4 regions of the Streptosporangium sp. NPDC049046 genome follow, and region 1 is predicted to be linked to each of the others. Evidence: riboswitches for the same ligand, from Rfam matches in the RefSeq annotation. Region 1 holds a riboswitch; each other region holds the start of a gene.
The links. A riboswitch is a leader RNA that binds a small molecule or an ion and turns the genes downstream of it on or off. The one in region 1 is predicted to bind cyclic di-AMP.

Region 1 (7,462 bases):
GGGAGAACCCGACCCCGTGCGTCGACTGGGACGTGCGTGCTCTCGTCAACCACGTGGTCGGCGAGAACCTGTGGGCTCCCGTGCTGCTGGCCGGGGGGACCTCCGCGGACGTCGGCGACGCCTTCGACGGAGACCTGCTGGGCGACGATCCCATCAAGGCCTTCGACACCTCGGCCGTACCCGCCATCCAGGCGGCGACAGGCGTTCACGCCCTCGGCCGCCTCGTCCACCTGCCGTTCGGCGACGTGTCCGGCCGGGAGTACATCACCGAACTGTTCGCCGACGCGCTCATCCACACGTGGGACCTGGCCCGCGCCATCGGTGCCGACGAGCGTCTCGATCCCGAGTTGGTCGAGGCCTGCGCCACCTGGTTCAGCGACGCCGAGCCCGGCTACCGGCAGGCCGCGGCCACCGGGGAGCACCCGCAGCCTCACTCGGGCACCGACCCGCAGACCCTGCTGCTCGCCTCCTGGGGCCGCCGCGCCTGACCATCGGAGCGCGTGCCGTCAGCCCGCCGCCGGCCGCCGGCCGTGGTTGGCCCTGCGCTTCTTGCGCGCCCTGGCCTTGCGTGCTCGTCTGCCCATGCCGACCACCCCTTCGCCGAGGTTCCTCCGGATCCGTACGGGACTCGATCTCACTCGCCCAGACCTTCACATTCCTCCTGGAATGTCCGTCGCACAAGGCCTGGACGGCGATCCGTCCGGCTCCGGCGGACCGTATTTCCCCGGCGTTTCCCCCGTCTTGACGTTCCCCACCCGTTGGATGGACGCGTGACCGGGCTCCTCACCCGTCAGGCCGGACTACCGGCTCCGTCACCGGACTCTAGGCTCCGTCACATGAGCGAGAAGCTGATGGCCCGCTGGCGATCCCTCGCCGGCGCGGGGGCCGACCCCCTCGGCCGCGAACTGATCACCCGGTACGACGAGCCGCACCGCAGGTATCACACGACCGCCCATCTGGAGGCGGTGCTCACCCATGTCGACGCCCTCGCCGACCACGCGGGGCGCCCGGACCTGGTACGGATGGCGGCCTGGTTCCACGACGCCGTCTACGACCCGCGGCGCGCGGACAACGAGGAGCGGAGCGCGAGGCTGGCCGAGCGCGCGCTGCCGGAGCTGGGGGTGCCCGCGGAGGATGTGGCGACGGTCGCCCGGCTGGTCAGGATGACCGTCACGCACGCACCCGCGTCCGGCGACGCGGACGGGGCCGTGCTGTCCGACGCGGACCTGGCGATCCTGGGCTCCTCCCCCGACGTCTACGCCGCCTACGCGGCGGCCGTGCGCGAGGAGTACGGCTTCGTCCCCGACGACGTGTTCAGGGCAGGAAGGGCCGCGGTGCTGCGCTCGCTGCTCGATCTTCCGGTGATCTTCCACGTCGCCGATCTGGAGGGGGCGGCGAGGGCGAACATCGCGGCGGAGCTTGATCGACTGTGAGCGGCCGGCCAGCACAATCCAACAACCTCCCCCACCTGGTCGTGGTATTTTGGTGGAATCTGATGGATTAAGGGGAGTGAGGCGATGCTCGCCCAGCAGCGACAGCAGGCGATCCTGGAAAGGGTGCGCGGCAGCGGCGGGGTCAGGGTCGCCGATCTCGTCCGGGAGCTTGGCGTGTCCGACATGACGATCCGGCGCGACCTCGAGGTGCTCTCCGAGCGCGGCCTGGTGGAGAAGGTCCACGGTGGCGCCACCGCCGCCGGGCCCGGCTCGACCGAAGAGCCGGGTTTCGCCGCCAAGTCGGTGCGCCAGCAGGCGGAGAAGGAGACGATCGCCCGGCACGCCGCCCGGCTCGTCCGGCCGGCCACCGCCGTCGCGCTCTCCGCGGGCACCACGACCTGGACGCTCGCCCACCACCTCGTCGACGTGCCCGAGCTGACCGTGATCACCAACTCGATCCGGGTCGCCGACGTCTTCCACCGCTCCCCCAGGGCCGACCAGACGGTCGTGCTGACCGGCGGGGTCCGCACCCCCTCCGACGCGCTGGTCGGTCCGGTCGCGGTCTCGGCGATCCGCGGCCTGCACGTCGACACCCTCTTCCTCGGCGTGCACGGTATGAGCACCCGCGCCGGGTTCACCACCCCCAACCTGCTCGAGGCCGAGACCAACCGCGAACTGGTCGCCTCCGCGCACCGCCTGGTGGTGCTCGCCGACCACACCAAGTGGGGCACGGTCGGCATCAGCACGATCGCCGAGCTGGCCGAGGCCCACATCGTGGTCACCGACTCCGGCATGACCGAGAAGGCCCGCGAGGAGCTCGCCGCCTCGGTGGGCGAGATGATCATCACCGACCCCCAGCGCGAGAGCGAGATCGCCGGCCGATGAAGCGTACGATCACCCACCTGGCCGACGGCCGGGAGCTTTTCTACTTCGACCGGCGCGACGACGCCGACCGCACGGCACCCGACCGGCGCGACCTGCCGCCCCGTCCCGCCGCCTCCGAGCTGCGCTACGACCCGCTCACCGAGGAGTGGATCGCGGTGGCCGGGCACCGCCAGGGCCGCACCTTCCTTCCCCCCGCCAACGAGTGCCCGCTCTGTCCCTCGACTCCGGGCAATCTCACCGAGGTCCCCTCCTCCGACTACGAGGTGGTGGTCTTCGAGAACCGGTTCCCCTCGTTCTCCGCCCAGCCGGGCGACCACCGGCCGATCGGAGGGTTGAGCGAGGTCCGTCCGGGGGTCGGCAGGTGCGAGGTGGTCTGCTTCACCTCCGAGCACGACTCCGCGTTCTCGCGGCTCTCCCCCGAGCGGGTCGAACTGGTCATGGAGGCCTGGGTCGACCGTACGGCGGAGCTGTCGGCGACGCCCGGCGTGGAGCAGGTCTTCTGCTTCGAGAACCGGGGGGCGGAGATCGGCATCACCCTGGCCCACCCGCACGGCCAGATCTACGCGTACCCCTACGTGACCCCGCGCACCAGGCTCACCCTCGGGGCGGCCGAGCGCCACAGGGAGCGGACGGGCGGCAACCTGTTCGCCGACGTCCTGGCCGCGGAGCGTGCGGCCGAGATCCGGGTGGTGGGCTCGAACGAGCACTGGACGGCCTTCGTCCCCGCCGCGGCGCGCTGGCCCGTGGAGGTCCACCTCTACCCGCACCGCAGGGTCCCCGACCTGGTCGCGCTGGACGCCGGGGAACGCGCGGCGTTCGGCCCCCTCTACACCGACGTGCTCCGCCGCCTCGACGGGATCTTCGGCGTGCCCATGCCGTACGTCGCGGCCTGGCACCAGGCACCGGTCTCCACCGGCCGCGATCTGTCGTACGCGCACATGGAGCTGTTCAGCATCCGCCGCGCGCCGGACAAGCTGAAATACCTCGCCGGGTCGGAGTCGGCGATGGGCGCCTTCGTGAACGACGTGTCGCCCGAGGCGACAGCACAACTGCTGCGCTCTGTTGTCACGAACTGATTACCGCTTGGTCTCGTCTTGAGGTCGCATGACCTGCTGTTTACCACTACTATCCTTCCCACATCGGCTGTAAACGCTGATTTGCCTAATCCCGGGCACCTTGCCCGGGAGCCGGGGAACCACCGCACCTGGGGTGAAACCACTTCGGTGGAAGGGCTTCCTCCAGCCCGAACCCGTCAGCTAACCCGGTAGGCGTAAGGAGAGGAGAGTGCGTGGCGGCCCCGTCCCCCACGTTCCGTCGGCGTGCGTCTCTGGCCCTCTGCCTGAGCTCGATCGTCGTGTTCACCATCGGCGCCCCCACCGCCGGAAGCGCGGACCCCAAGCCCACCGAGGCCAAGCTCCGCGCCGAGCTGGCCAAGCTCGGCAAGCAGGTCGACAAGCTGATCGAGACCTACGCGGCCACCCGCGAGTCGCTCAAGATGGCGCAGAAGGCCGAGATCGTCGCCAAGCAGAACCTGGAAAAGGCCGAGAAGACCTACGTCGAGGCCAAGCGGGAGGTCGACTCCATCGTCCAGTTGCGCTACCAGAGCAGCGGCGGAGGGCTGCCCGCGCTGATGTTCTCCGGCGACATGGGCGCCGCCGCGGTGATGGAGCAGCTCACCGCCCAGCAGGCCGCCCACCTGGAGGGCTTCGTCAACAGCATCGACCGCAGGAAGCGGGCGGCCGAGACGGCCGCCAGGCTCACCGACGAGATCGGCGACGAGGCCAAGGAGGTGCAGGCGCAGCGAGAGAAGGCCGAGAAGCTGATCCGCGACATGAAGAACAAGCTCGACCGGCTCGCCCCCACCGGTTCCGGCCGTCGCGCCGACGGCAGCTGGGCGCCGCAACTGCCCACCGGCCCCGACAACATCACCGACCGCACCCGGATCATGCGCGACGCCGTCATGAGGCGCTTCAACCTGCCGTACTCGGTCGGCTGCTACCGGGCCGTCAACGACGGCGGCGAGCATCCTCTGGGCCGCGCCTGCGACTTCATGATGAGCGCCGGTGGCGCGATGCCCACGGCCGCCAACCTCGCGCTCGGCGACGAGATCGCCGCCTGGGCCATCAAGAACAAGGCCAAGCTCGGCGTGAAGTACGTGATCTGGCGCCAGCGCATCAACCACGGCTCCGGCTGGAGGTTCATGTCGAACCGAGGCGGCATCACGGCCAACCACTTCGACCATCCGCACATCTCGATGTACTGAACCACCAGACTTCTGCCCTGCGGTGATCTTGTCGCAAGGTCCTCTCAGGACGCTTCGCGGACTTCCCGCTTCATGATCTTCGGTTGGCGCGCGATAGAGCGTAGGGCGGCGGAGTCCTGCACGGACGCGCAGGACGGGTTCCCCTGGACGAGCAGGTCCTGAGTCCGACCAGTTGATCGAGTGACGGATGGGAGGTGGCCCGGTTGCGCCCGTAGGTCACCCGGCGCGGCAGGGGGGCGACCAACGAAGACAGATTGGAGGCCGGCTTTTCGCATCCGGCACCACCCGGTCACCCAGCGGTTCCCGAGCCGGACGACGCCCTCGCCGGATCCATCGGTCCCGGGCCCAGGCACTTGCGGCAGGCGAACCTTCCCTCGTCCAAAGCCGCACCGCTGCGGCTTCTTGTGATGAGAACTCATCCACCGGAGGCTCCGCGTCTTTCTCTCCGGCCTTCGGCGAGTTCTCCCGAAAGGCCCGAAACGCCACGGGCGGCGTACCGGATATCCGCAACTGCCCGAATTATTTCTCTGAGATCACCTCATCATCGAGGCGCATAACCATTGGTTATTCAATCCTTACGGAAAGAGCCTTTGCTGTTATTGATGGCCGGGGCGATCAGCGCATTCCCGTCGAAGCCATTCGTATAGAACGCTTTGATCTTGATTAGCGTTACCCTCGTCCGAGCGTGGTTCCTGAAGTAGCCCACCGCCCGCACGTCTGCCGGGTGTCGGAACGCATACGTGTTGGAGCTTTCATGAAATCCGGTGCCGGTGTGAGCATGGGTCTTGATCCGAACCATCTTGACGTCGGGAGGCACGACCGTCACGGGTTCGGAAAGAAACGATCGGTCACCTTCCAGGTCGCCGGCTCGCAGTGGCCCGCTTGAGCCTGTTGCAGGACCGGGCGCGGGTTCAGCCGAGATCAGGTTCCACTGGTCGATCCAGGCACGGGCCCGACCATGTCCGCACCGTCATCACCTGGCGCGCAGGACCCGGCAGGATCCAGCGCCCGTATGCCGACCATATTCTCTGAATATACCAAGGTCGTATAGATTTCGGTCGGCGCAAAACTCGAAAAACGCTTGAAGGGAAGGGAATTGTAGCGACCAGCAAGCAGAAGAGGATCGCAGGCGTCGTGTCCGTTCTCGGCGTTTCGGCTGACGTCGTTATCGGGGCAGCGCCGAAATGCGGATGTGCGAGGGCCACGTGCTCAGCGCCCGCGCAGCCAGCCGGCTCCATCTTCACCCGGCTCGACGCTCACCCTTCGGCCTGACCACGCTTCTCGAAAGTACCTGCCGACCGGTCAGATGATCGTTTGTCCAGAAACGCCTTGCATGGTGAAGGAGAACCAGTGCGACCCCTTACGCGATTCCGGCTTCCCACGATCGGAGTGGCTCTCACCGCCGCCCTCGGAGCCGGGCTGCTCGTGGCACCCGCCGCACACGCCGCACCCAACCAAAAAATCAGCTACGTCAAGCGAGTCAAGCCGGTCCAGTCCGTGATCACCTATGTCGCGATCAAGGACCACCGTGGCCGGAATTACCCGATCAAGGTGACCACCACCTGGGCCTACAAGTCCTCCAAGTCCGCGCAGCTGCGGTCCATCGTGATCCGCGAGAACGGCTTCCCCAAGGGCGGGTGCATCTTTCCGGACCTTTACTTCGCGAACGCGAACAACTGGGAGGCCCAGCGGGGTAGATACGGCAAAATCTGCGACGGCGGCTCCAAGGCGTATTCGGTCATGAGAACGGTCAAAGTGCGCGGCGGCAGCAACTTCGGGCAGCTCTGGATCCGGACTCCCAACCCGAGCCACCCTGGCTGCTGCGGAGCGCGGCAGTACACCATCCAGTACAACCTCGCGAAGCGCTGAGCCTCCTCAGCCCGACCTTTTCCGAGTACGGCGAGAGCCGCGATCGGGAGCAGCATGGTCAGAGCACCGGAGAGCGCCGGCCCTCCGGTGCTCCCGGCCGGCTCGATCAGCGGCCCGCCCGCGGCCGGCGTCGAGCCGGTCGTCCAGAACGCGACGACCTGCTGCTCCTCATGCGCCTGGCCACCCGGCTTTGCTTGGCTGAACGGGTGCAGCGTCCTCACCTGATGACGCTGCGGACCTTGGAGGCTCCTTATCGAACGGCCTGCCTTCGGTGTGCGCGTCGGTCACGCCCTGAAGGCTTGCCGGATGCTCCAGTGCATCCGCCAGGTGCAGCGGATAGTTGATGTGGCGGGCCGGCGCGACCGCCTCACGCGCGGGGGGAGACAGGCGCGCGGTTCCTCAGCCATCTGATCGCCCAATGGCCGCACGACGAGCATGAGACGGCACGGGGGCCCGGTTGCTGGAGGAGACGCAGGTCAAGGACGACTCGATCGGTCAGGTCGAGTGGACCGTCAGCATCGATTCCACCATCGCCCGCGCCCACCAGCACGCCGCCGGAGCCCGTAAAAAGGGGACGACGGCGGGACGATCGATACGAAGCAATCCCAAGAACCGGCAGGCGGCACCTGGCCCTCTATGACCGCCGCCGTCTGATGGCGGTCATCCACGGCGACATGTCGCCGAGAGCCTGGCCGCCCTTCACACGAGCCGGGAGTCCAGCGTTCTCACGCCATTCTCGTGCGAGATCCCGTGGAACAGTTCACGGGCCTCCTCCCAGACGGCCCTGGCCGTGTGATGGTCGCCGGCGGCACTGTGGGCGTCGCCGAGGGCACGGAGCGTCCGCGCCAGGTAGGGGATCGAGCCGCGGGTTCGCCACACCCGGACCGAGCGTTCGAGAGTGGCGATGGCGGCGGGCAGGTCTCCTTCGGCCAGGTTCAACTGTCCAAGAACGCTGAGCGCGTCGGCGAGATAATGGCCGAAGTTGCCGTCCTCGCTGTGGGCCAGCGTCAGT
Region 2 (7,462 bases), on a different contig from region 1:
CCGTGATCGCGAAGAACACCGTCGAGGCGCTTCAGGCCGGCATCATCTACGGCTTCGCCGGTCAGGTCGACGGGATCGTCGAGCGGATGGCGGCGGAGCTCGCCGACGACCCCGACGACGTCACCGTGGTCGCCACCGGCGGCGCGGCGCCGCTCGTGGTGAGCGAGGCCCGCTCGATCGACATGCACGAGCCCTGGCTCACGCTGATCGGCCTGCGCCTGATCTACCACCGCAACACGCCCTGAGGACGCCGGGGCACCGGGAGAGTCCCTCCCGGTGCCGGACGGGGGGAACTCACGGGGTTCGCCGCATCGGTACCCTTTGGAACTGTGACCGATGACGTGACCACCCCCGCCGAGGATCTGCCCGAGCAGATGCGCGTACGCCGGGAGAAGCTCGACCGCCTCCGTTCCGAGGACGTCGACCCCTATCCGGTGAACTTCCCGCGCACCGCGACCAACGCCGAGATCCGCCAGAAATACGCCGATCTCTCCGCTGACACCGCGACGGGCGACAAAGTGGGTGTCACCGGCCGCGTGATGCTGTCCAGGACCGGAGGCAAGCTCTGCTTCGCCACCATCCGCGACGGCTCAGGCGATCTCCAGATCATGGTCTCCCTGGACAGGGTGGGCGAGGAGTCCCTCGCCGCGTGGAAGCGCGACGTCGACCTCGGTGACCACGTGGGCATCGAGGGCGAGGTCATCACCTCCCGCAGGGGCGAGCTGTCCATCCTCGCCGACCGCTGGGCGATCACCTCGAAGTGCCTGCGCCCGATGCCGGAGAAGCACGCCGGGCTCACCGACCCCGAGGCGCGGGTCCGTCAGCGCTACGTCGACCTCATCGTCAACGACGAGGCCAGGAAGATGGCCCACACCCGCAGCGCCGTGGTCCGGGCCGTCCGCGACTTCTGGCACGAGGAGGGCTACCTGGAGGTCGAGACGCCGATGCTTCAGCCGATCCACGGCGGAGCCACGGCCAGGCCCTTCAGGACCCACATCAACGCGTACGACATGGAGCTCTACCTCCGGATCGCGATCGAGCTCTACCTCAAGCGGCTGGTGGTCGGCGGCCTGGAGAAGGTCTTCGAGATCAACCGCAACTTCCGCAACGAGGGCGCCGACTCCACCCACAACCCCGAGTTCACGATGCTGGAGGCGTACGGCACGTATCTCGACTACAACGACATCGCCGACCTGACCCAGCGGATGATCCAGAAGGCCGTGATGGCGGCCCTCGGCCACTCCGTCGTCGTCCACCAGGGCCAGGAGGTCGATCTCGGGCTGGCGAAGTGGCCGCGGATCACCCTGTACGGATCGGTCTCCGAGGCGCTGGGCGAGGAGGTCACCACCGAGACGCCCCTGGAGCACGTCCGCAAGCTCGCGGACGCGCGGGAGATCCACTGGGACGCCAAGTGGGGTCAGGGCAAGCTGGTCCAGGAGATCTTCGAGGCCCTCGTCGAGCACACGCTCATCCAGCCCACGTTCGTCATGGACTATCCGCTGGAGACCTCCCCGCTGGCACGCAACCACCGGGACAACCCCCTCCTCACCGAGAAGTGGGACCTGATCGGCTTCGGTACCGAGCTGGGCACCGGTTACTCGGAGCTGAACGACCCGGTCGAGCAGCGCCGCCGCCTCACCGAGCAGTCCCTGCTCGCCGCGGGCGGCGACGCGGAGGCCATGCAGCTTGACGAGGATTTCCTCACCGCCCTGGAATATGCGATGCCGCCCACCGGTGGCATGGGGCTCGGGATCGACCGTCTCATCATGGCCTTCACCGGCAAGAACATTCGCGAGACCATCCTGTTCCCGCTGGTCAAGCCGACCGCCTGAGCACGGCGAAGGGCGGCACGCAGGGATCTTGTGGTGGCGTCGGCCCCGGGCACCGCCCGGGGCCGGCGCCGTTTTCATGTGGTGGCGCGGTGAGACCGCCGTGAGTGCCGCGGGGCCGTCGACGAGACGGACGGGACGGACGGGACGAGAGCTGAGGGCTGGAAACGGTCGTCGCGCCCATGGTCCCCCATAATGCCGGACGCCTTTCCGTGCGGATCAGAAATCCATTTCCAGCACGTCCAATATCGCTTTCGCGTCCCATCGTCACCGCGTGATACTTCACGAATGCCGCGAAGCCGCTTCCTCGACCCCTATATTTCCGTCTTTTTCGCGGCGTGTCGTCAAGGTGGCGGATGGTGATGGCCGCCGAAGACTATCGGGAAGAGATCGGTTTTTACCGAGAAATGCGGGCAGTCCGGATCTCCGGAGGACCCGCTCCGGCGCGCCCGGCGGGGCGAGGGCTCCCGCGAAACCTTGTTCTGCCAGGACTTCGATCACCGCAGCCAGGGGTACCTGCCGGCTCGTGCTCGGGATGGGTCATGACATAGCCGCAAAGGCACTGACATATCATGAGTACTTCATGTAGCGCCTACTATGTCAATACTGGACGCGCGCTATGAAGAGCGGAACTTGACGACCTTTGAACAAGGCGTTTACCGTTCCTGGCGGACGGTATTCATTTCCGGCGTCTCGCACCCGGTTTCCAGAGTGGGGGGAGTGACTCTTGATGGCATATCCAGAAGTGGATTCACGCCATGGCGACAGCCCCCTGGGCATGAGCGATATCGGTCTCAGCGATGACGATCTCGTGCTGCTGGCTGAGCTCGCCAAGGGTGTCACGGTCGATCGGGTGGGGCGTCGCCTCGACATCAGCGGGCGGACCGTCAGGCGCAGGCTGAGAGGCATCTGCGACCGCATCGGTGTCGCCACGGCGATCGAGGCCGTCGCCTGGGCCGCACGCCGTCGCCTGATCTGACACGGCACCGCACGCGTGCCCGGCAGGTCGGGCCGGGCACGCGTGCGGACAGGGCAGGGGGGCGGGGTGGGGCACGCTCAGGCGGCGATGCGGACGCCTCCGACAAAGGGCCGGTTGTCGATCGTGGTGATGTGGACGACGTCACCCGTCCGGGGCGCGTGGACCATCAGGCCCGCGCCGATGTAGATCCCGACATGGTGCAGGTCGCTGTAGAAGAAGACCAGGTCTCCGGGGCGTAGCTCTTTCCTGGAGACGTGGGTGCCGGCGGTCCACTGGTCGCCGGTGTAGTGCGGCAGGCTGATGCCGACCTTCTGGTAGGCCCACATGACCAGCCCGGAGCAGTCGAAGGAGTTGGGACCCTCGGCGCCCCAGACGTACGGCTTGAGCTGCTGGGTGAGCGCCCAGCGGGTCGCCTCCGCGGCCTTGCCGCTTCCCACGATGGGCACGTTGGTCTTCACCCGGGCGCCCCTGTTGCCGACGGCCCTGGCACGCACCTCGCTGAACAGGTCGCTCTCGACCCGCGCGACCAGACGCTCGATCTTGGTCCGGTTGCCGTCGATCTCCGCCAGGAGCTTCTTGACCTCCGACGTCCTCGCCTTGGCGCCGGCCTTCGCCCGCTCGGCGGCCTCGATCGCCCGGGCGACCTGGGCGACCTCCTCGCTCTGCTGCTGCTGGAGCGCGTAGTTGGTGGTGGCCTGATCGAGGAAGGTGTCGGGGTCCGTCGCCTGTGTGAAGGCGAGTCCGGAGTTCAGGCCGCCCGACATGTAGGTGCTCTGCGCCAGGAGGGTGGCCTTGGTGCGACGGGAGGCCAGCTCCGACTCGCTCGACGCGAGGATCTTCTCGGCGCTCTCCGCGGCCCGCTGGGCCTGCCTGAGCTTGACCCGCTCGCCGTTGTACCGCTCGGCGAGGACGCCGATCTCCTCGTGCAGTTTCTCGGCCTGCTTGGCCAGCTGCTGGAGGCTGGGTTCGGGGTCGGCGGTGGCCGCGACCGTCGGTGTGCCGAGAGTGAGGGTGGCGAATGCCAGGCCGATCACCGCCATGCGGCGGCGCAGCCCGCGCGGCGCGCGTTCTCGACGGCGGGCGTCGTCGCCCGCGTTCTTTCCTCCGCGGTCGCGCTCGCGCTTCACCAACGGGCTCCTCTCCTCGGCCGCCTACCGGGTTAGCTGACGGGTTCGGGCCGGAGGCAGCCCTACCGAGTGCGCCGGTGGCACTCGGATTCACCCCCAAGGACGTGGTGGGTCCCCGGTTCCCCGTGGTGAGGGATTCGGCGGGTCAGGCTTTTACGTCTCTGACATCGAGCACGGAGATTAGTGCACCCGTGGTTCCTGCTCAACCAGAACTGCGAATTCAGTGGAGGTTCCGCAACTGAAGTGTCACGGAAAGATCACATGTCAATATGATCAACATGGCCATTACGCTGCCTTTACCTCCCCGGCGGGGGGTGCGGGGAAGGTCTTCCCAGGTCCGGGACCGTACCAAAGGTGAGTTGTGGCACACGTGAGATGCCGCGCGCCCAGTGTGGTAAAGCGATTACCGGCGGTCATGTGAGGGGGGTGTGCCGCGAGTTAAGGAGGAGCCGTAATTGAAGACCGGTGAGGACGTACGCTGAACGGTCATGGAGCAGCTTGCTGAGCATTCTCCCGTGCCGGTCGTGAGCACCCCGGGCGGCGGGGAGCGACGCGCGGGACCCGAGGGGGCGGAGCCTGACCCGCCCCTGCCCGCGGCGGCCGAGGTCGCGGAGATCGCCAAGGCCGCCGAGGTCTCGGTCCGTCGTGCCCGGACCCCGGACGTCCGCGCGATCAGGCGGCTCGTCGACACCTACGGCGGCGTCGGCCCCCGCCTGCTGGAGAAGGCCACCGTCACCCTGTACGAGGACGTTCAGGAGTTCTGGGTCGCCACCGACGCCGAGGGGGCGGTCATCGGCTGCGGGGCTCTCCACGTCCTCTGGGAGGATCTTGCCGAGATCCGCACCGTGGCCGTCGATCCGACCCGTCGCGGGATGGGAATCGGCCACCGGATCGTCTCCGCCCTCATTCGCACGGCCGCGGAGCTGGGCCTGCGCCGGGTCTTCTGCCTCACCTTCGAGGTCGACTTCTTCGCCAGGCACGGTTTCCGCGAGATCCAGGGCACGCCCGTCGCTCCCGCGGTCTACGCGGAGCTTCTCGCCTCCTACGACGAGGGCGTGGCGGAGTTTCTCGATCTGGAGCACGTCAAGCCCAACACCTTGGGAAACACCCGGATGCTGCTCCACCTGACACGTGAGCCCGACTGTGATGACTTTGGAGCTGACTGATCGGAAAGGTGACTGTCGATACCTATGTCGATACCTTGTGCAGCAGCAAGCATGTGCGTCTGACATTTGCCACATGCGCAGTCTAAGTGAGGTGACGCGGTGAGCACCGGACAGCCGCCGTATCCACAGGATGATCCCGACCGCGATCGCACACCGTCGGGACACCCGGATTACGGACAGCACAACGCGGGTCGAGCCGCTGGCGAACTCGATCCCGACGTAACGGTCATGGGATATCGGTCGGAGGCCTCACAGCCGAACACCGGCCCAGGACAGAGCCAGCCCGGCTACGGCCAGGGTTACGGGCAGCAGGGCTACGGCCAGCAGCCCGGTTACGGCCAGCAGGGTTACGGCCAGCAGCCCGACTACGGGCAGCAGTCCCAGCAGCAGGGCTACGGCCAGCAGGGCGGGACGGGGTCGTACGGGCAGCAGCAGCCCGGCTACGGCCAGCAGTCCCAGCAGCAGGGTTACGGCCAGCAGCCCAGTTATGGCCAGCAGGGCGGGACCGGCGGGTACGGCCAGCAGGGCGGGACGGGGTCGTACGGGCAGCAGCAGCCCGGTTACGGCCAGCAGGCGTCCCACGAGCAGTCGGGCTACGGTCAGCAGTCCCAGCCCGGTTACGGCCAGCAGGCTTACGGCCAGCAGCCGGGCTACGGCCAGCAGGGGGCCCAGCAGCCCGGCTACGGTCAGCAGCCGGACTACGGGCAGCAGTACGGCCAGCAGGGTTACGGCCAGCAGCCCGACTACGGCCAGCAGGGCTACGGCCAGCAGCCCGGCTACGGGCAGCAGGGCTACGGCCAGCCGTACGGCGGTCCTCCCGGGGCGCCCGCCCCGCTCGCGGAGTGGTGGCAGCGTCTGCTGGCGAGGCTGGTCGACGGGATCATCCTGGCGATCCCGGGGGTCATCATCAGCCTGGTGCTGACCGCGATGCTCGTGACCGCCCCCACCTTCGACGGCACGTCGATCACGGAGGGGAGCGGGACCTTCCTCGCCGGGCTCCTCATCGCGTTGGTCAGCGCGGCGATCTACATGGCCTACGAGTTCCTCATGCTCAGCAGGGGCGGCCAGACGGTCGGCAAGATGGTCATGGGCATCAAGGTCGTGCCGGTCGGCAGTGCCCTGCCGCCCGGTGGGCTCGGCTCCGACATGGCGGTCAAGCGCGCCGGGGTGATGTTCGGCCCGCAGTTCCTGAGCTGGATCCCCTTCGTAGGCTTCCTCTTCAACATCTTCAGCCTCGTGAACGTCCTGTGGCTGCTGTGGGACAAGCCGCTGCAGCAGGCCCTGCACGACAAGGTGGCGGGGACGGTCGTCGTCAAGATCAAGTAGTCCCCTGAATAACGGGGCCGGCGGTTCAACCGCCGGCCCCGTTTTCGTGCGCGGGTGAGAAAACGGGGGCCCTTAGGGGTCCGTAAGGGTCTCGGGGGCCGGGGCGCGGAAGCCTCAAAACCATTTGCCGCGCCCTGAGCAACGCGGGGGAAGTTATGACCGAGTCTCGACCCGCTCGCCGGAATATTCGCGTACGTTGCCCACAACGGGCTCACGTCCGCCCTGGGCGCCCTATGAGGGGTCAATGCCGGATCCGTCCCCGTCGGGGGTTCGTGCACTACTCGCCGAATGGTCGGCGCCGCGCGCCTCCGGCATCCTCGGTGACCTCGCGTCGGATTCTCTTCTTCGCCTTCCGCCGTGTGTTCGGGGCAGCCGGTGAAGACCTTCTTACGGATCCGGATCGGGGCGCCCGGTGTTGGCGAGGTTGTCTGAGGAGTGCATCGTGTTTGGTGGTTATACGGTCTACGACTATGTACTCCGTGCCAGAGTGGGTCGTACTCTTGGCAAGAAAGTGTTGAAGATCCGTCTTGTTCCATACACTTGTGTCACATCGGTTCACACCGAGGTGATGAAGCGAGCAGCTCCCCGTCCGGGCGTTCTGTCGACGGAGGGCATTCTCGCGATGAAGTCGTCGGCGGCGATCTCAGGCTCCATGGCAAGGTGTTGTTCATCCCGGCGGACAGCCCCCTTCAGCAGGGACTTCGTCGCCGGGAGGTCGATGGCGCAGCGGCGCGGAAGCCGCGCGGCATTGGTATTACGGCGACGATGATGATCACCTGATCGTCCACCTGGTTTTTCCTCGTGCCTTTACGACCACAACCGGTAAGAGAGCTGGAGAGAAGCATTAGGCTGGAGGAAGACGGCATGGTCGCCCCTGCGCGCGTGTCGCCGGTCGGTGGCGCTATGGTCATCTATGGGCGGTTCCAGCGATCGGGTGCGCTCGCGAGGCCCGGAGAGCCGCCGCCACATTTTCATGGTCCCCAGAAAGCCACCCACGGTGCGGAGCGAGGGCGAATGTACGACGTATTGTCCGCG
Region 3 (7,462 bases), on a different contig from region 1:
GCAACGAGGCGCCGGTCGGGCTGGCCGACGCGCGCAACCTCGGGGTCTCCCTGGCCTCCGGCCGCTATCTGACCTTCATGGATGGCGACGACTGGCTCGCGCCCGGATACCTGGAGAGCCTGGTCGGGGCGATCGAGCGGCTCGGCTGCGACTTCGTCCGGGTCGACCACGTCCAGGTGGAGGGCAGGAAACGGACGATTCACCGGGCGCCGCTCGCCACCCGGGAGGTGGTGGTGAAGCCGCGCGACCACATCCTGCCCGCCGAGTCGAAGACCATGGTCGACTACCCGTACGCGTGGGCGGGCATCTACCGCCGCGACCTCGGCGAGTTGCTGACCTTCCCGGGGCACCTGCACACCGCCGAGGACAGGCCGTGGATCTGGCGGCTGCACCGTGAGGCGGGTTCCTTCGCGGTGGTGTCGCTGGCCGGGCTGTTCTACCGGCGGATGGTGGCGGGCTCGCTGACACGGATCGGCGACGCGAGGCAGCTGCACTTCTTCGACGCCTTCGACCTGGTCTTCGAGGGCCTGGAGGAGGAGTTCACCCCCAAGGCGGTGCGGATGTTCCTCGCGCTCCTCGCCCACCACCTGGAGACGGGCGAGCGGTTCTCCCCCGAGCTGCGCGCCCGCTTCGAGGAGCGCGGCGCCGCGGCTCTGAGACGCTTCCCCCCGGATCTGCTCGCCGAGATCCGTCTGGACCCGGAACGCGACCAGATCCTGCAGAGACTCCTGGAGGAGTGATGACGCAGCTGTTCTACGCCTCGACCCTGTTCGGCGCGATGACGCTGGCGGCGGCGATCGACGACGGCCGCTTCGGTCCCCGCGAAGGGCGCCGGATCCTGCTGGTGTCCAACAACGCGGCCATCCCGGAGATCACCCCGCCCCTGGACGAGGCGGCCGGTTTTGCCGCGCTGCGCCCGCGCTTCGACGAACTCCACTCGTGGAACGAGATCATCGCCCCGCTGCATCCCTCGGACTGGAGGGCCCGCGTCGTCGAGGTGCCGATGCTGAGCCGCCTGGTCGCCTCGCGTCTGGCACTGGGTGACGGTCCCGCCGAGCTGATCCTGGAGTCCGTCGCGGTTCCCCCGGCCAGGACCCTGGGAGGGCTGGTCAGGGACTGTCCGATCACGGTCTACTCCGACGGCCTGATGAGCTACGGCCCGACCCGCGACCCGCTGCCGTCGGAGATCTCCGGGCGGATCACGCGCCTGCTCCACCTCGACCTGGTGCCCGGCCTCACGCCGTTGCTGCTGTCGGAGTACGGGGTTCCCGCCGAGTCCCTTCCCTGCCGGGCCTTCCTCGACGTGATCGGGAAGGTCGGCGGGGAGACCGGGGACGCGCGTTCGGGTCGGGCGATGATTCTCGGACAGTACCTGTCCGCCCTCGGCATCATCACCCCCGAGGAGGAGGCGCGACTGCACGCCGACATGCTGTGCGGCCTCGTCGCCCGGGGATTTCGCGGTGTGCTGTTCAAGCCCCACCCGGCCGCCGGGCGCAGGCATGCCCAGCGGCTGCGCGAGACGGGCGCCGAGCTGGGCGTCGAGCTCGACGTGGTGGCGGAGACCGTACCCGCCGAGTCGTGCTTCGCCGGGCTGAGGCCCGAGCTCGTGGTCGGCTGTTTCTCCACCGCCCTGATCACCGCGAGCCGGTACTTCGGGCTCCCGGTGGCGACGTCGGGCGTCGAATCGGTCCTGGAGCGGCTCACCCCGTACGAGAACAGCAACCGGATCCCGGCCACCATCGCCGACGCCCTGCTGCCGCGCCTGTCGGCGGACGGCTCGCTGGAGGAACCGCCGCCGGTGGATCTTCCCGCCCTGGTGAGCGCGGTCGGCTACTGCATGCGGGCCGAGGTGTATCCGGGGCTTCGCGAGAGCGCCACCGCCTACCTGGAGGCGCACGGCACCGCCCGCTACTTCAAGCGCCAGCGTCTCGGCGCCCTGGATCTGATCACCGCTCCCCCGGCCGCCGCCCCCAGGGAGCGAAGCCCGCTGGGCAGGCTCCGCGACCGCCTGTCGAAGGCGCTCCCCCAGGGAGACGGTCGGGTAACCGCGCAGGAGCGTTGATCGACATGGGACGCGGCCAGGCCGATCCGTTGCGAACCGCGGTTTTACCCGGTGGCCGGACATCGCCCGGCCCTTACCCCGACCGGTGCTCTAGAGTCGGCCGAACCCCTTGAGGTAGCGGCGCATCCGGCGCTTGGCGCGGTAGCCGACGCGCAGCATGTTCGGCGGCACCTCCACGCGCATGCGGGCGCGGCGGCGGGCGGTGGCGTACTCGGGACCTTCGAGCAGGGACATCGCCGGGGCGAGGCGGCCGGAGCGAGCCTTTCCCACCAGAGAGACCATCCGCGACACCCAGTCGCTCTCGCCACCGGGGTGGAAGTAGTTGACCTTGCACCAGGCGTCGTCCGGGTGCAGGAAGCGCCCGGCGGAGAGGTCGTCGAGGGTGCCGAGCAGGCCGCTGTCCTCGAAGACCAGATTGATCATCTCGGCGCCGACCCCGAAGTCCGACAGCACCAGGAGCGGTACCTTCTGGGCGATCGCCTCCAGCGCGGCGGTCGAGCTGACGGTGACGAAGCCCACCGCGTGGGCCAGGTGCTCGTGCATGGGCCCCACCGCGAAGCGCACGGCCTCGGCGCGCACCCGGCCCTCCTCGGCGAGCGACTGCCACAGGCGCTGGTAGTGGTAGCGCTCGTTGTGGGTCTGACGCTCGGTGTCCAGGGCCCGAAGCTTGACGACGACGTCCAGGTCGGGCCGCCTTCCGGCCAGCTCGGCCAGGGCGAGCAGGACGCGTTCGCGCTCCTCCCTGCGTTTGGGCACCTTGGCCTGGGTGGCGAACACCACCCGGTCGCGCGGCCCGGTGGCGGCGATCTCCGCGTCACCGCGCAGGAACGGCAACCTGGCCAGCCCGATCTGGCCGCCCCCGCCCAGTCTGGCGCCGATCTCGGAGAACTCCTCGACCTCCCGGCCGCTGTGCAGCACGAACAGGTCGCATCCGCTGCGGAACAGCCACGCCTTCTCGGTGGCGGGGACGGAGATGCCCGGCAGCCCCGAGACGAACACCGGCCGGGGCCGCAGCCCGGTCAGCACGTCTGCGGTCAGCACGTCCACCACCGGTCCCGTACAGGCGACGAGCACCACGTCGGGTCTGAATCGTTCGGCGGCCCGGCGCAGCGCGCGGGCCGACAGCACCGGCGGGTCTGCCGCCGAGCCCGCCACGGCGGCGTGGATCTGCGCCGGCGAAGGGGTGATGGGGGTGCGGACGACCACCAGTTCCGACTCACAGCCTGCGGGCAGGTCCCGCAGCAGGCAGGCCGCCCACTTCAGGTAGGAGTCGGAGTCGGCCACGGCCAGGACCTTCAAAGAAAACCTCCGGCGGGGAATTCCCCGGTTTCGTGTACGGGCACGGTGTGCGTGGCGCGAGCGGCGAGCCCGCCCGGCCTCGGCCGTCGGGTCATGACCCGGTGACTCCCGTGTCGTGATGGGCGAACCTCGACAGGTGGGAGCGCAGTGACGGCGCCGCCTCGGCCGTCCACCACTCGTCGGGAACGTCCACCGTCTCCACGGCGACCCCCCGGGCCGAGAGCAGGACCCGCAGGGAGGTGACCGCGGTGGACGGCAGGCTCAGCACCCGCTGCTCGGCGGCCAGGCCGCGCAGGGTCATCTCGGCGGGGATCCCGCCGTCGTAGACGGTGATTCCCGGCTGCTCCCCGACCCGGGCCAGGTCGCCGGGGTCCTCGCGGCGGTGCGGGAAGTAGGCCACCGGCTCGGCCGATCCGAGCCCGGCCAGCCAGCCGAAGTAGCGTTCGCGGTGGATCAGGCCGTTGCGGACCAGCGAGGTGCCGAGGACGACGGTGCGCTCGGCGGGGCGGGGCCTTCGCAGCGGCTGGGACCGCAACCAGGCGAAGTCGTGGGTGACCAGCTCGACTCCCCTGGCACGTACGGCCTTCGCCAGGTCGGAGGGCACCGGCAGCGCGGTGAAGATCGACAACCGCCCCGCGCGGGCGGCGGCGCGCAGCCTGAGCCCGGCCGCCGTGGCGAGGACGGTCCTGAGCCTCCCCGCCTTCCCCCTCGCCCTCAGCAGGGGCGTTCCCGTCCTGCCGGTGAGCAGTTCCAGGAGCCTGATGGTGGCGAGCCCGTCGTCGACGATCACGATCCGGCCGGGGGACGCGGTGAGCCAGCGGAACTGGACCTTGCCGGAGAAGGCGTCGCCCACCGCCCAGGTCTCCCCCCGGCGCGGCCGGGGCATGTCCGGGCGCGCCGGGGTGAGCTCAAGCCCTCTCGGCAGGGTGAGGCGGCCGAGTTCGCGGCCTGTCACGGCCAGCGGGCGGAGTTTCGCCCGGGGGACGAGATGGCTGCGGGCGCCGAGCAGCCCGGCATGGTGGGCCTCCACCGCGCAGAGCATCTGCAGCGGGGACTCCACCCAGGCGATGGTCGAATCCTGCTCCCGCGCGTGGTCTCGACCGTCCTCCACGCCGGGCGATGACCCGTTCACGACTGGCACAACCTAACCCGGTGGCCTTAAGGAGCAGGGAACTGCGGGTGAACAACCGACCACGCGAGATTGCAGATGATCTCTCTGGTCTTTACCTCTCCGCCGCCACCGTCCGAGATCGGATACGACCGGATGTCCGTCGGGCGGGCCGGCGTCGGCGGGGCCACGACGATTCATCGTCGCGGGCCGGGCGGGGAGGCGCCGGCCGTGGACCCCGATCACCTGGAGGCCGCGAGAACCTCCTCGGGCATGGTCGTGAGCCGCCGGGCCCCGTGTGCGCTCTCCGGCACTTCCATGGGAGAACTCCTACCATCCGCATACTTTTTACCATCGAATACTTGTTCTAAAAAATGGTGATTATATGATCTTCGGCGGAAGGGCTCCCCACGCGCGGTAGCACACCCTGGCCGACACCTCTCGGGCGGGTCGGGAAAACCCGGATCGCCGTGAACGCGGGGGATCCCGGACGCCCCTCCACCCCCGGAGGAAGGTGCGCCCGGCGCCGGAGGGGCGTGATCGACTCCCCCCTCCCTCGCCAGGCGGCACCCCGCCGTACCCCTTCATTTGGGACGTATTACCAAGTCAGAGCAATGTGTCCCACTTGTAATCGTCTGCCGGGTTGTCGTACGTTCGTCCTGTTCATGGCAATTGTCTAGGTCTATACAGATCTGTGCATTGCCGTCACATTGCCCGACCGCGCTCCACCCGGCGGAACCTTCCGCCGTCGGTGAGCACGGCCGCCGAATCCGCGAAGTCTGCGGAACCGGGGAACCACGTTCCTGGGGTGAATCAACGCACTCATGCGTCGTAGGGCACTTCCCAGCCCGAACCCGTCAGCTAACCCGGTAGGCGGTATGGAAGCGAAGCAAGGAGTCGAACCCCCGCATGACCAAGCATCGCCTCACCTCCACCCCCCGCGCCGTCTGCGCCGTCCTGGGCGCCTGCGCCGTCCTCGCGACGGGCACCACCGGCGCGGCTCTGGCCGACGGCCACGGCGTCGTGAACGCACCGCCCGCCGACACCCGCGCGCAGGACGCCGGGGCCGCGAAGACCTCCCTGCAGGTCATCGCCGAGGGCCTTCCCAAGGTCTCCGCCGCACAGATCCTGGACATCGCTTCCAAGCAGATCGGTGTCCGCGAGAACGCCCAGGGTGGTGGAACCAAGTTCCAGTCCTGGTACGTTTCGAGCCCTCGCGCCAAGGAGACCATGGCCCGCGACGGCGGCAAGAGCGTGTACGAGTACGCCAACGCCCCCTGGTGCGCGATGTTCGTCTCCTGGGTCGGCGAGACGGCCGGCATCCGCCCCACGATGGGCTGGGACGCCTACACCGTCGCCCACGCCAAGTGGTTCAAGAACAACGGACACTGGGGCACCGCCCCCACTCCCGGCGCCGTCGTCTACTTCGACTGGGCCGGCGGCAAGAGCATCGAGGGCATCGACCACGTCGGCTTCGTGAAGAAGGACAACGGGAACGGCACGATCACCACGATCGAGGGCAACACCGGCAACGGCGCCGTCGAGGAGCGCGTCAGGCCCGTCTCCCAGGTCGTCGGTTACGGCTACCCGGTCTACTCGGACTGACCTCCGGCCGCCCCGGCCCCCCGCCGGTGAACGCGGACCGGTCATCACACTCCCAGGGGCACCGCTCGTTCGAGCGGTGCCCCTGACGATATTCCATATTCCACCCCGCCCGCCCCTCTCTCTCCCCTCCGCGAGCCCCGCACGGCCACGAAATGCCCCAACTGGTATGCCCGTGAGATGGGAGCGCTCCCAATCACCCTTGTGGGAGGTATGTCGACTTTTCACACCAAAAGTCCCACCTAAAGCGGCTGGATGTAACGGTTGAGTTTCGGCATATTGACGTCCTGGTTGCCCATCGTCCACTCTTCGTGGGAGCGCTCCCAAAAGCACATTGAGGAACGATCTCGTCGCGACGACCGCGTTTGTCGGGGACCGGTCCGCGATGTCGCCTCCCAATGAAGTTCGGGCGACCACCTGAGAGGGGTCCGGAATGTTGAACAACAAGCGACACGGCAAGCTCGCCGCCGTCGCGGTCATGGCGGCCACCGCCCTGGCCATCACGTCATGTAGCTCCAGCGAGCCGGCGGCACCCGCCGCGGAGGGCGGTTCCTCCGCCCCGGCCGAGCCGGTAACCATCACCGTGCACACCTTCGGTGGCGGTGAGAACTTCGGCTACGACAAGGCCGTGGAGACGTGGAACGCGGCGAACCCGAACATCCAGGTCAAGTACCAGAACCTGACCGACCGTTTCGAGGACGTCTATCTTCCGCAACTGCTCCAGCGCCTGCAGGCGGGCAGCGGCGCGGCCGACATCATCGCCCTGGACGAGGGCGCGATGGGTCTCATGAAGGCCCGCCCGCAGTTCTTCACCGACCTCGCCGAGTACGGGCTGGACAGCCGTAAGGCCGACTTCCCCGCAGCGAAGTGGGACAACGGCATCAACGCCGACAACAAGCTCTTCGCCCTGGGCACCGACATCGGTGGCATGACCATGTGCTACCGCAAGGACCTGTTCGAGAAGGCGGGCCTGCCCACCGACCGCGAGGAGGTCGGCAAGCTCTGGCCGGACTGGAACGCCTTCAAGGCGATCGGTGAGAAGTTCAAGGCCGCCAACCCCGGCAAGACCGATCCCAAGTTCCTCGACGGCCCGAACACGCTCTACAACGTGATCCTGTCGCAGGAGGCGCCGAAGAACGGCAACGTCGCCTACTTCGACAAGAACAACCAGCTCATCATCGAGAGCAACCCGGCCATCAAGACCTCCTTCGACACGGTGAAGGACTTCAGCGAGGCCGGTCTGACCGCCAAGCTCGCCTCGTTCACCCCGCCGTGGAACGCCGCGATCAAGAAGGGCGCCTTCGCGACCATGGGCTGCCCTGCCTGGATGCTCGGCGTGGTCTCCGGTGCGGCCGGTGACGACAACAAGGGCAAGTGGGACGTCGCGGCCG
Region 4 (7,462 bases), on a different contig from region 1:
GGGTAGTGCGACCGGAGTACCGGCGGGGGTGCTTCCCGCGGCCGGGACACCACCTGTTCCCAGAGGGCGCTTCCCGCGGTGCCCCCCTGCGGCCGAGGTACCGCTCCTGACAGGGCCGTCTCCCGCGGCCGACGACGCCCTCCGGGGAGAAAACCGTCGGCCGCGGGTAAAGCGGTCACCTGCGAACAAGGAGCAAACCCGGTGAAAAGGTGAGTCAACCATTACTTCTTCTGTACTATTCGCCGCAGGTCTGGTGCAGTCGGGAGGCGTTGACGTGGCCGTGGCGGGTTTGCCGGTTGGACTGATTCGGATACCGGTGGCGGTAGGGCTCGCTCTCGCGTTGTTGACGATGCCGGTGAGCGGAGCGTCCGCCCAGCTGAGGCCGACCCCCGCCGAGGCGAAGAAGAAGCTGGAGAAGCTCAACGAGCAGGCCGACCAGATCGTCGAGAAGTACAACCAGGCCTCGGAGAAGTGGAAGCGGGCCAGGAAGAAGTACGGCGATCTGAACGCCGATCTGACCCGCCAGAACAAGCAGGTCGCCGGGCTGCGCAAGGAGCTCGTCTCGATGGCCGTCAGCAGCTACCAGGTCGGGTCGATCAACGGCTGGGAAGGCATGATCTACCAGTCCGACCCCGGTGCCCTGCTGAGCGGCCTGGCGGCCGCCGACCAGATGTCCACCTCCCGCGCCCAGTCGCTGAACGCCTTCGACGAGGCCACCAAGGCGCTGCGGATCGGCCGGGACGAGGCGAAGAAGGCCCTGGTCGACGCCGACAAGACGCGGGACGAGCTGGCCGAGGAGAAGGCCAAGGCCGAAAAGATGGTGAGGGCACAGACGAAGCTCCTGCGCGAGCTCAACGCCTTCAAGGTGGGCAACCCGCAGAGCACCGGGGTCCAGTACACCGGCTCAGCCTCGGGCAACGCCCGCGCCGCCCTGCAGTTCGCCTTCGCCCAGATCGGCAAGCCCTACCGGTACGGCGGCACGGGTCCCAGCGGCTGGGACTGCTCCGGTCTGGTCCAGAGCGCCTGGCGCAACGGGGGAGTCTCCCTTCCCCGGACGACCTGGGAGCAGTGGAGCTGGGGTGCGAGCCGCAAGGTCTCCCTGAGCGACCTCCAGCCCGGCGACCTCATCTTCAGCGAGGGCCTCGGCCACGTCAGCATGTACGCGGGCAACGGCCAGATCGTGCACGCCCCGCAGACGGGCGACGTCGTCAAGACCGTTCCGCTGTCGTCCTACGGCCGTCGCATCGTCGGAGCCGTCCGCCCCTGAGCGTTGCCCCCGCAGCGTTGCCCTGCAGCGTTGTCAGTGGCCGTCAGTGGCCGCCATGGCTCCCCGGTGGCGCCCGGTGCCCCAGGCGGTCCCCCGGTGCTCCCCTGTGGCTCAGCGGCCCCACGGCGGCTCCGTCCGCAGTGGCCTGCGAGGCGACGGCGCGGCTCCCGGCCGGGTGAGGTGCCGGGAAAAACCGGATGTGCCGGGCGCGGTGCTGCTGCGAGCATCGGAACATGATCAAACCATGGATACCCGACGAGCTCGCGTACGCCGGACCTGAGCACCTCGACGCCGCGTTCGTCGCCGGGTTCGACCGGAAGCAGGGCAGGCCCGACCCCGAAGAGGACCTCGCCGTGCTCGCGAGGCACGGCGTGGGGGAGAGCGCGACGGTGGTGGAGTTCGGCGCGGGGACCGGACAGTTCGCCCTGGCCGCGGCGCGGCGGTTCTCGCGGGTGGTGGCGGTGGACGTCTCCCCGGCGATGCACGACTTCCTGGCCGCCCGTGCCGCCGAGAACGGGCTCTCCGCCGTCGAGTGCGTGCGGGCGGGCTTCCTGTCCTACGAGCACACCGGGCCGCCCGCCGACGCGGTCTACACCCGCCACGCACTCCATCAGCTCCCCGACCTCTGGAAGGCCGTCGCGCTCGACCGCGTCGCGCGGATCGTACGGCCGGGGGGCGTCCTGCGCCTGCGTGACCTGATCTTCGACTTCCGGCCGGACGAGGCCGACGCCGTGTTCGGCCGCTGGCTCGACGGCGCGGCGGACGACCCCGCGCTCGGCTACACGCGCGAGGACTACGCCGAGCATCTGCGCACCGAGTACAGCACCTTCAGATGGCTGCTCGAACCGATGCTGGACGCCGCCGGCTTCGAGATCGTCGAGGCGGACTTCCAGCAGTCGATCTACGGGGCCTACACCTGTGTCAGGCGCTGAGAGCGTCCGGCCGACCGTCCGGGAACGGTCCATCATCAGTGGATCGCGATGAGTGTGACGAACATTACGAAACCGTGATTTGCCGGGCGTGATGCGAAGGATGTGACGAGGGTCATATCTCATTAGCATAAATGGCCATTAAGCAGGGATAACAGGAAGATCAAGAAGGGTGTCGGCTCTCCCGGATTTGGGGAATGCTTTGCCGAACGTTGGGGATCGGGGTAACTTCTGGCGTCGCGACGTGCAAGCCACGCCGTCGCGGCGAATGTCGGTCTTCGGGCCGGTTCCCTTATAAGAATCCAGCCGGCCGCCGTGCCCCCACCCGGGGGTGGAGATCATTACGGCGGCCCGCCGAATCCATGCAGCCAGGAGGCATGGAACCGGGGACCCAAAAGGCCCAGCACGCTGCGGCCAGGGGTGAATCGGCATGTTTATGCCGTAGGGCATCTTCCAAGCCCGAATCCGTCAGCTAACCCGGTAGGCATCAGTGGAAGCCCCAAGGAGAAATCCTGTCCAGCACCCTGCACAACCCTCGTCTGTCGCGCCTTTTCCGCCTTTCCCTCGGCGGTATCGCCCTCACGTTGACCGCCTCAGCCGGAGCGGTCACCCTCGGGCCCACGGCGGCGCAGGCGGCGGACGGTCCTCCCGAGATCCTGGTCAACAGTGCGGCCGGCGTCTCTGAGAAGACCGAAAGCACCACCAAGACCGTCACTCAGGCCTCGGCCACAGCCACGGCGAAGGCCAAGGCCACGGCGAAGGCCAAGGTGAAGGCCAAGGCCAAGATGAGCAAGGCGGCACGACAGAAGGTACGGGCCGGTAAGGCGGTCTCGACGGCCAAGAAGCAGATCGGCACCCCTTACCGCTGGGGAGCCTCCGGGCCCGGAGCGTTCGACTGCTCGGGGCTCGTCCGGTACGCCTGGAAGAAGGCGGGTGTGTCCCTCCCCAGGGTCACGCACAGCCAGTACAGGGCGATCAAGAAGAAGGTCTCGTGGAGCAAACTGCGCCCCGGTGACCTGATGTTCTTCAGCGGGAAGGGCCACGTCGGCATGTACGTCGGCAAGGGCAGGATGGTCCACTCGCCGAGCAGTGGCAAGACGGTTCGTGTCGTGAAGCTGGCGGGCTACTACAAGTCCTCCTTCGCCGGAGCGGCACGGCCCGGAGCCTGAGCCCGCGCCCGGGTGGGGGACCCGGGACCGCGTCGAGCGCGGCTCCCGAACTCCGAACCCGAGTGCCGGACCCGAGCACGGCGCCCGAGCGCCGGACCCGAGCACGGTGCCTGAGCACCGCGCCCGAGTACGGGAGCCCGAGCCCGCGTCCGGGCACACGCCGGAGGCGCGTCGAAAGCGCGTGCCGAAAGCACACGCCCGAGCACGGAAAAGCGGCCCCGGCCCTCCACCAGGAGGGCCGGGGCCGCTCCATGCCGGTCGAGATGCCGGTCAAGTACCATCGGCTCGTATGTCCGTCCCGAAAGGGCGCCGCGCCGTGCTCGCCGGGATGCTGGCGCTGATGAGCGCCGGTCCGTTCGCCGGGACGGGCCCCCTCCTGGCCGGAGCCGCCCCGCTCCTCCCGCACGGCCCGTACGACGCCCGGCGCCTCCTCCGGGACCCGGGCGACCTCCGCGACCTGTGGCCGGGTGCCGCCGTCACCGTCACGGGCGAGCACTCCCTCGTGATCGGCCACGGCGTCCCCGACGCCGTCCTGCGGGATCTGGCGGCGAGGGCCGACCGCGCCCGCGCGACGATCGCGGAGATCTGGGGGCCGGTCCCCGCGGTGATCCTCTTTCCCGCCGACGACGCCGAGGCCGCGACGCTCGCCGGAGCCGGCAGCACCCGCGGCCTGGCCGCGATGGCGACCGCGGACCGGGTGATCGTCCTGCCCTCGGGATACGCCAGGCTCACCGAGACCGGCAGGGACGTGGTGATCACCCACGAGCTCGCCCACGTGGCCACCGGCGCGACCCGTGGTGGCCGGGTGCCGATGTGGCTGTCGGAGGGCTTCGCCGACTACGTGGGCTACCGCGACGCCGGGATCGCGGTGCGCACGGCCGCCGCCGAGCTGGCCGCCGAGGTGCGCGCGGGCGTCCTGCCCGAGCGTCTGCCGGGACCGGCCGACTTCGCCCCCGGTGCGCCGAGGCTCGCGCAGGCGTACGAGGAGGCGTGGCTCGCCTGCCGGTTCGTCGCGGAGCGCTTCGGGGAGAAGGCGCTGGTGAGGCTCTACGGTAGCGATGTCGGGAGCGCGCTCGGCCTGTCGCCGGCCGAGTTCACCGCATCCTGGCGCGACTACCTCGGGAAGGAACTCACGTGACGCTGAGCACGAAGGACGCGCCCTCGGGCGTGCGGTCGGCGGGATGGGCGACGGCCGGCCTGGGGGCGGTCACGCTGGCGGTCGTGGCGTTCACCACGCCCTGGAGCGTGCTGCCCGACGGAGCTCCGCCCGTCACCCCTGATCCGGCCCGCGACTTCACCGCCGAGCAGATCGCCAGGGCCGAGACGTTCGACGCGCTGGTCAGCCTTCCCGGCTACCTGTCGCTCGGCCTGACGCTGGTCGTGGCGGGGGTGCTGATCGCCACCCCGCTGGGCGCGCGGCTCGTCGACCGGCTGCCGGGGCCGTGGTGGCTGCGGACGCTGCTCGGCGTGCTGGCGCTGTCGGTGGCCGTGGCGATCCTGCGCTGGCCCCTGGGGATGTGGTCGGAGGGCTACCTGCGCGACTTCGGGCTGTCCACCCAGGCATGGCCCGCGTGGGCGGCGGACCGGGCCAAGAGCACCGGCATCGGCGCCGGGCTGACCGCGATCATGGTGGTGGCGGTGATCGGCCTGGCGCGACGCTACCGGCGCTGGTGGATCCCCGCGGCGGCCGGGGCGTTCGTCCTGACCGTCGCGGCCTCCTTCGCCTACCCGGTGCTCATCGAACCGGTCTTCAACGACTTCAGGCCGCTGGAGGCCGGGCCACTTCGCGACGACCTGCTCGCGATGGCCGACAGGGACGGCGTGCCGGTCGAGAACGTGCTCGTCGCCGACGCCTCCCGGCGGACCACCGCGCTCAACGCGTACGTCTCCGGATTCGGCGCGACCCGCAGGATCGTGGTCTACGACACGCTGCTGCGCGCGCCCGCCGACGAGGTCGAGCTGGTGGTCGCGCACGAGTTGGGCCACGCCAAGGCGGACGACGTGCTGTGGGGCACCCTCGTCGGCGGTCTGGGCGCGGCGTTCGGGGCGTGCCTGCTGTACGTGGTGACCTCGGCGGGAGGCGTGCGGCGCAGGGCCGGGGTCACCTCACTCGGCGACCCGAGGGCGGTGGGACTGGTGATGGGGGTGCTGAGCCTGGCCACGGTCCTGTCGGGGCCGGCCCAGAACCTGGTGAGCAGGCATATCGAGGCCCGCGCGGATCTGCACGCGCTCGACCTGACGAGGGATCCCGCGACGTTCGTGGCCATGCAGAAACGGCTGGCATTAACCAATATTTCGGATTTGTCGCCTGATTTCGTTGAGTATGTACTTTATGTATCGCATCCCACGGCACCGCAGCGCATCGCCATGGCACGTTCCTGGGCCGGGCTGAACGGCCTCCCCGAGCCGTGAGCCGCACGCTGGTCGTCACGAACGACTTCCCGCCCCGCGCGGGAGGGATCCAGTCGTTCGTGTACGGTCTCATCGCCCGACGCCCGCCCGGCTCGGTCGTCGTCTACGCGCCCCGGTGGACCGGCAGCGCGGCCTTCGACCTGCGCCAGCCGTATCCCGTCGTACGGCACCCCACCTCGCTGATGCTGCCCACGCCCGCCGTCGCCCGCCGGGCCGCCGAGCTGGTCGCCGAGTTCGGGTGCGACACCGTGGTCTTCGGGGCGGCGGCGCCGCTCGGGCTGATCGCGCCCAGGATGCGCGAGGCCGGGGCCCGCCGCGTCGTCATGGTCACCCACGGCCACGAGGCGGGCTGGACCGGGATCCCGGTCGGCCGCCAGGTGCTCGCCAGGATCGGGGCGAGCGCGGACGTGGTCACCTATCTGGGGGAGTACACCCGGCGCAGGCTGGCCGGGGTGATAGCCGAGGACAAGCTGGTACGGCTCGCTCCCGGCGTCGACACCGAGGTCTTCCACCCGGGGGCCGGGGGAGGGCGGGTGCGCGCGAGACTCGGCCTGGGAGAGCGGCCGGTGGTGGTCTGCCTGTCCAGGCTGGTGCCGCGCAAGGGGCAGGACACGCTCCTGCGGGCCTGGCCCGGCGTGCTCAGGGACGTGCCCGGCGCGGTGCTCCTCATCGTCGGCGGGGGCCCGTACCGCAGGACCCTGGAGCGGCTGGCCCGGCCGCTGGGCGGCTCGGTCAGGATGACCGGCCCCGTGTCCGAGGCCGAACTGCCCGGCTACCTCGCCGCGGGCGACGTGTTCGCGATGCCGTGCCGCACCCGACTGGGCGGCGTCGACGTGGAAGGGCTCGGCATCGTCTACCTGGAGGCCTCCGCGAGCGGCCTGCCCGTGGTGGCCGGCTCCTCGGGCGGCGCCCCCGACGCCGTACTGCGCGGGGAGACGGGCCTGGTCGTCGACGGCACCCGCCCGCGGGAGGTCGAGGCGGCCCTGATCGGCCTGCTCAAGGACGGGGCCGGGGCGCGTGCCATGGGGGAACGCGGGCGCGAGTGGGTGGCGCGCGAGTGGAGCTGGGACCTCGCGGCCTCCCGCTTCGCGCGCCTCCTGGAACCGGCGGAGACCCCCTGACGGCAGAGGGGCTCCGCGAGGACCTGCCTCCTGGCCGTGCAGGGGCCGCTGAGACCTCTGGCGGTGGAGAGACACGAGGCCCCGGGGCCGTGAAGGGATCCCGCTGAGACCTCTCGCGAGAGGTCTCAGATGGGCACCCGGCCGTAAGCGGGGCCGCGCGGACCTCTCAGCCGTAGAGGGATTCGACGGGGACCTCTCGTGAGAGGCCCCAGCGGGCATCCGGTTGTAAGCGGGGCCGTGAAGATCAGCCGTAGAGGGATTCGACCTGCTTGGCGAAGTCGCGCATCACGATATTGCGCTTGATCTTCAGGGTCGGGGTGAGGTGCCCGCTCTCCTCGTTGATGTCGAGGTCGAGGATGACGAACTTCTTGATCTGCTCGGCCTTGGAGACGGACCTGTTGGCGCCGTCCACCGCCTTCTGCACCTCGGCGACGATCGCCGGATCGGAGCTGAGGGTGGCGAGGTCAGCACCGGTCCTGTCGTTGGCGGCCTTCCACTGCTCCAGGGCCTCGACGTCGAGCGTGATGAGCGCCGCGACGAACGGCCTGTCGTCGCCGACCACCA

Region 2: it holds a riboswitch for cyclic di-AMP, as region 1 does, so the genes downstream of both, AB0B96_RS11925 (NlpC/P60 family protein) here and AB0B96_RS18470 (hypothetical protein) in region 1, are expected to answer to the same signal.
Region 3: it holds a riboswitch for cyclic di-AMP, as region 1 does, so the genes downstream of both, AB0B96_RS06980 (CHAP domain-containing protein) here and AB0B96_RS18470 (hypothetical protein) in region 1, are expected to answer to the same signal.
Region 4: it holds a riboswitch for cyclic di-AMP, as region 1 does, so the genes downstream of both, AB0B96_RS01870 (C40 family peptidase) here and AB0B96_RS18470 (hypothetical protein) in region 1, are expected to answer to the same signal.

The regions. Positions count from the first base shown of each region.
Region 1 covers NZ_JBEZEZ010000011.1:260,238-267,699, reverse strand. The annotation lists gene AB0B96_RS18495 (TIGR03086 family metal-binding protein) at 1-488, shown strand, start outside; gene AB0B96_RS18490 (hypothetical protein) at 507-638, opposite strand; gene AB0B96_RS18485 (metal-dependent phosphohydrolase) at 837-1,433, shown strand; gene AB0B96_RS18480 (DeoR/GlpR family DNA-binding transcription regulator) at 1,518-2,318, shown strand; gene galT (galactose-1-phosphate uridylyltransferase) at 2,315-3,394, shown strand; cyclic di-AMP (ydaO/yuaA leader) riboswitch at 3,467-3,603, shown strand; gene AB0B96_RS18470 (hypothetical protein) at 3,607-4,581, shown strand; gene AB0B96_RS18465 (hypothetical protein) at 5,150-5,407, opposite strand; gene AB0B96_RS18460 (hypothetical protein) at 5,932-6,450, shown strand; partial or broken gene AB0B96_RS18455 (IS5/IS1182 family transposase) at 6,935-7,021, shown strand; gene AB0B96_RS18450 (BTAD domain-containing putative transcriptional regulator) at 7,150-7,462, opposite strand, start outside.
Region 2 covers NZ_JBEZEZ010000007.1:128,204-135,665, reverse strand. The annotation lists gene AB0B96_RS11940 (type III pantothenate kinase) at 1-245, shown strand, start outside; gene lysX (bifunctional lysylphosphatidylglycerol synthetase/lysine--tRNA ligase LysX) at 330-1,832, shown strand; gene AB0B96_RS11930 (LuxR C-terminal-related transcriptional regulator) at 2,608-2,808, shown strand; gene AB0B96_RS11925 (NlpC/P60 family protein) at 2,886-3,935, opposite strand; cyclic di-AMP (ydaO/yuaA leader) riboswitch at 3,941-4,088, opposite strand; gene AB0B96_RS11920 (amino-acid N-acetyltransferase) at 4,550-5,101, shown strand; gene AB0B96_RS11915 (RDD family protein) at 5,330-6,427, shown strand.
Region 3 covers NZ_JBEZEZ010000004.1:124,641-132,102, forward strand. The annotation lists gene AB0B96_RS06960 (glycosyltransferase family 2 protein) at 1-740, shown strand, start outside; gene AB0B96_RS06965 (polysialyltransferase family glycosyltransferase) at 740-2,062, shown strand; gene AB0B96_RS06970 (DUF6716 putative glycosyltransferase) at 2,153-3,361, opposite strand; gene AB0B96_RS06975 (hypothetical protein) at 3,453-4,493, opposite strand; cyclic di-AMP (ydaO/yuaA leader) riboswitch at 5,222-5,360, shown strand; gene AB0B96_RS06980 (CHAP domain-containing protein) at 5,379-6,074, shown strand; gene AB0B96_RS06985 (extracellular solute-binding protein) at 6,505-7,462, shown strand, end outside.
Region 4 covers NZ_JBEZEZ010000001.1:443,985-451,446, reverse strand. The annotation lists gene AB0B96_RS01885 (hypothetical protein) at 1-6, shown strand, start outside; gene AB0B96_RS01880 (NlpC/P60 family protein) at 350-1,267, shown strand; gene AB0B96_RS01875 (class I SAM-dependent methyltransferase) at 1,501-2,199, shown strand; cyclic di-AMP (ydaO/yuaA leader) riboswitch at 2,539-2,698, shown strand; gene AB0B96_RS01870 (C40 family peptidase) at 2,781-3,365, shown strand; gene AB0B96_RS01865 (hypothetical protein) at 3,655-4,503, shown strand; gene AB0B96_RS01860 (M48 family metallopeptidase) at 4,500-5,777, shown strand; gene AB0B96_RS01855 (glycosyltransferase family 4 protein) at 5,774-6,898, shown strand; gene AB0B96_RS01850 (long-chain fatty acid--CoA ligase) at 7,143-7,462, opposite strand, start outside.